Sporichthya polymorpha DSM 43042: one gene and its partner. The protein of the gene in region 1 interacts with the protein of each later gene in a pairwise test. Links are inferred from orthologs where the notes say so. Each region holds a gene or a part of one and is shown in the gene's direction. Other genes may lie near its edges. The genes, in order: SPOPO_RS0117230 and SPOPO_RS0122525.

Region 1 (4,636 bases):
TGCGCCCCGTGTCGACCGTGTAGTCCTGCAGTGCGCGGCCGCGCAGGTCGTCGTCGGCCACGGCCGCGCCGGCGCTCGGCGCGCCGGCCATGAACAAGGTGACGCCCACCGCGGTGGCGACCCCGGCGGCCAGAGCGGCCGAGGTGAAACGTCGAGTAACCATGAGTCCTCGCCCCATCTCCCGAGAACCCCCCAGGGGTCTCGAACGGATTTCACGTGCCCGTCAGGATCCGCCGAAACCTGACAAATGCCCCCAAAACGGTGGCAAACATCCACGCCGAACGGGTGAGCGGTAGACCACGAAGGTCAGGCGGCACATCCAATTCGCAGGGCCGGAACGCGCGGAAGCGGGCAGGTGAGTTGGGCCACCCATACCGACCTGTGACCGGACGAACACGGCGACTACGCTGGTCAGAGCGGCGGAACCAGTGGTTCGAGGTCCCGTCTGGTCCCTGTGCGCAGCCCGGAAGAGGTTGATCAAAACCGTGTCGTCACCGCAGTCCAATCCGCTGTCCGGGTTCGGGACCAACGAGTGGCTGGTCGACGAGATCTACCAGGCGTATCTGCGGGACAAGAACAGCGTGGATCCCGCCTGGTGGGAGTTCTTCGCCGACTACACCCCGAGTTCCGACACCGGAATTCACCGAATCTTGACCCGGCCCGCCACCCCGGCCGGTGGTGAGAGCGCCTCAACCGGCGCTCCGGCCGCCTCCGCCGCCCCCGCCGCGGCTCCCCCGGCCCCCGCGCCGGCCGCCACCCAGAGCGCACCGGCCCCCGCCCAGGGCGCACCGGCCCCCGCTCCCGCGGCCCCCGCTCCGGCTCCGGCGGCCCCGGCTCCCGCGGCCAAGTCCGCCGCGCCCGCGGCTCCGGCCCCGACGAAGAGCGCGGCCCCCGCCCCCGCGAAGAGCGCGGCCCCGGCGGAGAACGTCAGCCCGCTCAAGGGCCCGGCGGCGCGCGTCGTCACGAACATGGAGGCGAGCCTCACCGTCCCGACCGCGACGTCGGTGCGCGCGGTCCCGGCGAAGCTCCTCATCGACAACCGCATCGTCATCAACAACCACCTGAAGCGGGCCCGCGGCGGGAAGGTCTCCTTCACCCACCTGATCGGCTTCGCGGTGGTCCGCGCGCTGGCGGACGTGCCGGCGATGAACTGCGGCTACACCGAGATCGACGGCAAGCCCGCCCTCGTCACGCCGGAGTCGGTGAACCTGGGTCTCGCCATCGACGTGACCAAGGCCGACGGTTCGCGGTCGCTGCTGGTCCCCTCGATCAAGAAGGCGGAGACGCTCGACTTCGCGCAGTTCTGGCTGGCCTACGAGGACATCGTCCGCCGGGCCCGGAACAACAAGCTCACCGTCGACGACTTCGCCGGCACGACGATCAGCCTCACCAACCCGGGCACGATCGGGACCGTCCACTCGGTGCCGCGTCTGATGCAGGGTCAGGGCACGATCATCGGCGTCGGCGCGATGGAGTACCCGGCCGAGTGGCAGGGCGCCTCGCCCGAGACGCTGGCGAACATGGCGGTCAGCAAGATCATGACGCTGACGTCCACCTACGACCACCGGATCATCCAGGGCGCGCAGAGCGGTGAGTTCCTGCGCCGCCTGCACCAGCTCCTCCTCGGCGAGGACAACTTCTACGACGACGTCTTCGCGGCGCTGCGGATCCCGTACGAGCCGATCCGCTGGGAGACCGACATCGCGACCAGCCACGAGGACCAGGTCTCCAAGCAGGCCCGCGTCCACGAGCTGATCGAGGCCTACCGCACCCGCGGCCACCTGATGGCCGACACGGACCCGCTCGAGTACAAGCAGCGCAGCCACCCCGACCTCGACATCGTCAAGCACGGTCTGACGCTGTGGGACCTCGACCGCGAGTTCGTCTCCGGCACGACGTTCTCCCTGTCGGGCCTGATGAAGCTGCGCGACATCCTCGGGGTGCTGCGCTCCTCGTACTGCCGCACGGTCGGCATCGAGTACATGCACATGGCCGACCCGAAGGAGCGGCTCTGGATCCAGGAGCGCGTCGAGCGCGCCCCGGACCGGCTCCCGCGCAACGACCAGCTCCGCGTGCTGCGCAAGCTCAACGAGGCCGAGGCCTTCGAGACCTTCCTGCAGACCAAGTACGTCGGCCAGAAGCGGTTCTCGCTCGAGGGTGGCGAGTCCGTCATAGCGCTGCTCGACGCGCTCCTCGTCGCCGCGGCGCAGTCCCGGCTCGACGAGGTCGCGGTCGGCATGCCGCACCGTGGCCGCCTGAACGTGCTCGCCAACATCGTCGGCAAGAGCTACGGCCAGATCTTCCGCGAGTTCGAGGGCAACATCGACCCGAAGTCGATGCACGGCTCGGGCGACGTGAAGTACCACCTCGGCCAGGAGGGCGTGTACACGGCACACGACGGCTCGACGGTCAAGACCTACCTCGCCGCGAACCCGTCGCACCTGGAGGCGGTCAACCCCGTCCTCGAGGGCATCGTCCGCGCGAAGCAGGACATCATCGACCGCGGCGAGAGCGGCTTCACCGTCCTGCCCGTCCTCCTCCACGGCGACGCCGCGTTCGCCGGCCAGGGTGTCGTGGCCGAGACGCTGGAGATGTCGCAGCTGCGCGGTTACCGCACCGGCGGCACCGTCCACGTCGTCGTCAACAACCAGGTCGGGTTCACGACCTCACCGACGTCCAGCCGTTCGAGCCTGTACGCGACCGACGTCGCGCGCACGGTGGCAGCGCCGATCTTCCACGTCAACGGTGACGACCCGGAGGCCTGCGTGCGCGTCGCGCGGTGGGCGTTCGAGTTCCGCCAGGCGTTCAAGAAGGACGTCGTCATCGACATGATCTGCTACCGGCGACGGGGCCACAACGAGGGCGACGACCCCTCGATGACCCAGCCGTTGATGTACGACCTGATCGACCAGAAGCGCTCGGTCCGCAAGCTCTACACCGAGGCGCTAATCGGGCGCGGCGACATCACCTTCGAGGAGGCCGAGGAGGCCCTCAAGGACTACCGCGAGCAGCTCGAGAAGGTCTTCGCCGAGACGCGCGGCAGTTCGAGCACGCCCGCGACCGTGGCGCAGCCCGTCAGCAACGACCAGGCGCCGGCCACCTCGGTGAACACTGCGATCAGCAGCGAGTCGCTCAAGCGGATCGTCGAGAGCCAGGTCAACGTCCCCGAGGGCTTCTCCGTCCACCCCCGCGTCGCGCCACTGCTGCAGAAGCGCGCCGCGATGATCGAGACCGGCAACATCGACTGGGGCTTCGGCGAGCTGATCGCCTACGGCTCCCTGCTGCTGGAGGGCCGTCCGGTCCGCCTGGCCGGGCAGGACAGCCGCCGCGGGACGTTCACCCAGCGCCACGCGGTGCTCGTCTGCCGCAAGACCGCGGCCGAGTACAACCCGCTGCAGAACCTGTCCCCCGACCAGGGCACGTTCTACGTCTACGACTCGCTGCTGAGCGAGTTCGCCGCACTCGGCTTCGAGTACGGCTACTCGGTGGCGCGGCCCGACGCGCTCGTGTGCTGGGAGGGCCAGTTCGGCGACTTCGTCAACGGCGCCCAGACGATCATCGACGAGTTCATCTCCTCCGGTGAGCAGAAGTGGGGCCAGACGTCGGGCGTCGTGCTCCTGCTCCCGCACGGCATGGAGGGTCAGGGTCCGGACCACTCGTCCGGCCGCCCGGAGCGCTTCCTGCAGCTGTGCGCGCAGGGGAACATGACGGTCGCGATCCCGACCACGCCGGCGAACCACTTCCACCTGCTGCGCTGGCAGGCACTGGGTCCGTTCCACCGGCCGCTGGTGATCTTCACGCCGAAGTCGCTGCTGCGGCATCGCGCCGCGGTCTCGGCCCCGGGCGAGTTCACCTCCGGGCACTTCCAGCCGGTTATCGCGGACGACACCGTCGACCCGTCGGCGGTCACGCGGGTGATCCTGTGCACCGGCAAGGTCTTCTACGACCTGTCGGCGCAGCGGGAGCAGCACGGGTCGGCGCAGGACACCGCGCTGGTCCGGGTCGAGCAGCTCTACCCGCTGCCGGTCGAGGAGCTGAAGGCGGCGCTCGCGAAGTACCCGAACGCGGGCGAGGTGCGCTGGGTCCAGGAGGAGCCGGCGAACCAGGGTGCGTGGCCGTTCATGGCCCTGCACTTCGCCGAGCAGGTCGGCCGCGTGCTCTACCGGGTCTCCCGCCCGGCGTCCTCGGCGCCGGCGGTCGGCTCGCACTCCGTCCACGAGTACGAGCAGCAGCTGCTCATCGAGCAGGCGTTCGCCCGGTAACGGCGGAGCAGATGTACTTCACCGACCGCGGGATCGAGGAGCTGGCCGCGCGCCGGGGCGAGGAGGACGTCAACCTCGCCTGGCTCGCGGACCGGCTCTCGGAGTTCGTGGACCTTCACCCCGAGTTCGAGGTCCCGATCGAGCGCCTCGCCACGTGGCTCGCGCGACTGGACGACGACGAGGACTGACGGACCCCGTCGTGGTGCGTCAGTCCCTGAGTGCGACCGCCGCGCGGAGTTGGTCGTCGAGGGACTGCCGCTGCCCGACGACGCGGCCGACGAGGCGGGTCAGGGTCGCCCAGTCCTCCTCGGCGGCGCGCTGCTCGAGGTCGTGGAGCATTTGTCCGAGCGCCTCGGCGCCGAGAGACCGCGCGG
Region 2 (3,208 bases), 1.1 Mb from region 1 along the record:
CTGAACGCCCCGACGACGGCGACGGTCAGCGCGCGGAAGAAGACGAGCAGGATCGCGGACAGGTCGGTGCCCGCGAGCGGGGCGAGCAGCGCTCCCGCGAGCGCGGACATCGCGCCGGCGGCGGCGTAGGACCCGACGCCGATCCGGTACAGCCGGATCCCCGACCACCGCGCGGCCTCGACGTCGTCACTGATCGCGCGGACGTTGACCCCGGCGCGGGTGTGGTTGAGGTAGAGCGAGACGAGCCCGACGAGGATCAGGCTGATCACGAGGCAGGCGAACCGGTGCGCGGTGACGTTGAAGCCCCAGACGCGGAAGCTGCTCTCGCCGAACGGGCTCGCGCTGATCGCGACGTCGGGTGCGACGGGGAAGTTCTCGGTCGCGATCGCGCCGATGATCAGCATCGCGGCGATCGAGACCGTCGAGAGCGTCAGCGGCGGCAGGAACGCGATGCGTGAGTTCATCATCACCAGGCCGTAGGCGGCGCCGACCCCGGCGCCGATGCCCAGAAGCACGACCAGGGCGACCGCGCCGGGCATCGTGTACTCGACGGTGAAGTGGTAGTACCCGTACGCGCCGACGACGGCGATGCCGTAGTGGACGAACCCGATCGTGCGGCTGATGCGGTAGGTGAGCACCAGCGCGATAGCGAGGACGCTGAAGATTCCGGCGTTGGCCAGGCCGATCACGAGCGCCGGACCGAACAGGTCCGGGTTCGGATCGATTCCGAGCATGCGTACGCCTTCCCTACGCGGCCATCCCCGGGACTGGATTGGGCGCGGGCAGCGTCAGCCTAGAAAATCGGCGCCGCCTAGAATCCGTCAAGGCATGATCACCGCGACCGGACTTGAGCTGCGGGTGGGGGCGCGGCTCCTGCTCGGCGCTGCGACGTTCCGTGTGGGCCCCGGCGACCGCGTCGGCCTGGTGGGCCGCAACGGCGCCGGCAAGACGACGCTGACGAAGGTGCTCGCGGGGGAGGGCCAGCCCGCCGCCGGTGCGGTGACCCGCTCCGGCGACATCGGCTACCTGCCCCAGGACCCGCGCACCGGCGACCTCGACGTGCTCGCCCGCAACCGGATCCTGTCCGCGCGCGGTCTCGACGAGATCGTCATGAGGATGCGCGAGACCGAGGGCCAGATGGCCAGCGCGGACCCGGAGACGCACGAGAAGGCGATGCGCCGGTACTCCCGCCTGGAGGCCGAGTTCGTCGCGAAGGGCGGCTACGCGGCCGAGTCCGAGGCCGCCTCGTTCGCCGCCAGTCTCGGGCTGCCCGAGCGCGTCCTCGGTCAGCCGCTGCACACGCTCTCGGGCGGTCAGCGCCGCCGCGTCGAACTGGCACGGATCCTGTTCTCCGGCGCGGAGACGCTGCTGCTCGACGAGCCGACGAATCACCTCGACGTCGACTCGGTCGTCTGGCTGCGGGACTACCTCAAGTCGTTCCCGGGCGGGCTGATCGTGATCAGCCACGACGTCGCGCTGGTCGAGCAGTGCGTCAACAAGGTCTTCCACCTCGACGCGAACCGCTGCGCGCTCGACGTCTACAACGTCGGGTGGAAGGCGTACCTGCAGCAGCGGGAGACCGACGAGCGGCGGCGGCACCGCGAGCGCGCGAACGCCGAGAAGAAGGCGGCCGAGCTCACCGCGCAGGCGAACAAGATGCGCGCCAAGGCGACCAAGGCGGTCGCGGCGCAGAACATGCTGCGGCGGGCCGAGTCACTCGTCGCCAACCTGGAGGGCCCGCGCCAGGCCGACAAGGTCGCCAAGATCCGCTTCCCGGAGCCCGCGCCCTGCGGCAAGACCCCGCTGATGGCGACCGGGCTGTCGAAGTCCTACGGCAGCCTGGAGGTCTTCACCGACGTCGACCTCGCCGTGGACCGCGGCGCGCGGGTCGTCATCCTCGGCCTCAACGGCGCCGGCAAGACGACGCTGCTCCGCATGATGGCCGGCGTCGAGCAACCCGACACGGGTGAGATCGTGCCCGGGCACGGGCTGAAGATCGGGTACTACGCCCAGGAGCACGAGACGCTCGACCCGGAGCGAACGGTGCTGGAGAACATCCAGTCCGCGTCGCCCGACATGTCCGAGACCGACCTGCGCAAGCTGCTCGGCTCGTTCCTGTTCAGCGGCGACGACGTCGAGAAGCCCGCGGGCGTCCTCTCGGGCGGGGAGAAGACGCGGCTCGCGCTGGCGGCGCTGGTGGTCTCCAGCGCGAACGTCCTGCTGCTCGACGAGCCGACGAACAACCTGGACCCCGCCAGCCGCGAGGAGATTCTCGCCGCCCTGCGGCGCTACGCCGGGGCGATCGTCCTGGTCTCCCACGACGAGGGTGCGGTGCAGGCCCTGAACCCGGAGAAGCTCATCCTCCTGCCGGACGGCATCGAGGACCTCTGGGGCGACGAGTATGCGGATCTTGTGGCGCTTGCGTGATCGCTTTTCCGGATTTTCCGGGGTTCTGCCCGATTCGTTCCGATCGGTCATGACATCTGCCAGATCGTCATGTAGCAGGCGTCATCACTTTCGCCGAACGCCCTCAACGACACCCACTTTCCCGCCGATCATGCAGGTCTCGGGGTCAGAGACCGGTTCGCGTTTGAGCGACAGTTCGATCGGAGGCACCACGTGGCCGAAACCCTGCGGAAGGGCAGCCGGGTCACCGGCACCGCGCGAGAGCGTCTTGCCGCGGACCTGAAGAAGAAGTACGGCCAGGGGCGGAGCATCCGCTCCCTCGCCGAGGAGACCGGACGTTCCTACGGGTTCGTCCACCGCATGCTGACGGAGTCGGGTGTGACCCTCCGCGGCCGCGGCGGCGCCACCCGGGGCAAGGTCAAGGCCTGACGCCGAGACTTCTCCGAACGGACTGAGCCGGCTGGAGCGCGAGAGCGCCCCAGCCGGCTCACGTTCGTTCTGCGGGACCTCAGGCGGCGTCGGCCGCAGCGGCCTTGCGACCCGCGAGGAACTCCCACCCGAGCGCGGCGGCCCAGGCCACCCCGCCGAACAGCGTGAGGTAGAGCCCGAACGCGGCGAACTCGTTCAGGTCGGCGATCGCGACGATCGCCACGATCGCGCCCGCGATGCCGGAGACGGCGACGTAGGCGGGCTGCGGAAGCTTGCGCCGCCCGATCACGTCGGTGCCGAACGCCAGGGCGGCCAGCCCGGCGAGTGCGGCGAGGAGCGTCAGCTTCCCGTCGCCCTCGATGCCGGCCACGCT

Evidence for each region.
Region 2: the proteins of SPOPO_RS0117230 (region 1) and SPOPO_RS0122525 interact in binary tests that used the Escherichia coli proteins (3 or more experiments, as listed by UniProt). The link is inferred for Sporichthya polymorpha DSM 43042 from one-to-one orthologs.

What each region holds. Positions count from the first base shown.
Region 1 is NZ_KB913029.1:3,538,100-3,542,735, reverse strand. Bases 132-4,462 are described here. They hold SPOPO_RS0117230 (multifunctional oxoglutarate decarboxylase/oxoglutarate dehydrogenase thiamine pyrophosphate-binding subunit/dihydrolipoyllysine-residue succinyltransferase subunit), read left to right. Parts: upstream 132-485; coding sequence 486-4,262; downstream 4,263-4,462. Other genes in these bases: SPOPO_RS34870 (DUF6104 family protein), read left to right, coding at 4,274-4,450; SPOPO_RS33020 (allene oxide cyclase barrel-like domain-containing protein), read right to left, coding at 132-163. Outside these bases: more of SPOPO_RS33020, read right to left, coding at 1-131; SPOPO_RS30200 (PAS domain S-box protein), read right to left, coding at 4,470-4,636. UniProt on the Escherichia coli protein: E1 component of the 2-oxoglutarate dehydrogenase (OGDH) complex which catalyzes the decarboxylation of 2-oxoglutarate, the first step in the conversion of 2-oxoglutarate to succinyl-CoA and CO(2).
Region 2 is NZ_KB913029.1:4,626,015-4,629,222, reverse strand. What follows is about bases 225-3,127. They hold SPOPO_RS0122525 (ABC-F family ATP-binding cassette domain-containing protein), read left to right. Parts: upstream 225-828; coding sequence 829-2,427; downstream 2,428-3,127. Other genes in these bases: SPOPO_RS0122515 (hypothetical protein), read right to left, coding at 2,915-3,127; SPOPO_RS0122520 (helix-turn-helix domain-containing protein), read left to right, coding at 2,620-2,835; SPOPO_RS0122530 (branched-chain amino acid ABC transporter permease), read right to left, coding at 225-734. In the rest of the region: more of SPOPO_RS0122530, read right to left, coding at 1-224; more of SPOPO_RS0122515, read right to left, coding at 3,128-3,208. UniProt on the Escherichia coli protein: Genetic data indicate it may be involved in ribosome assembly or function.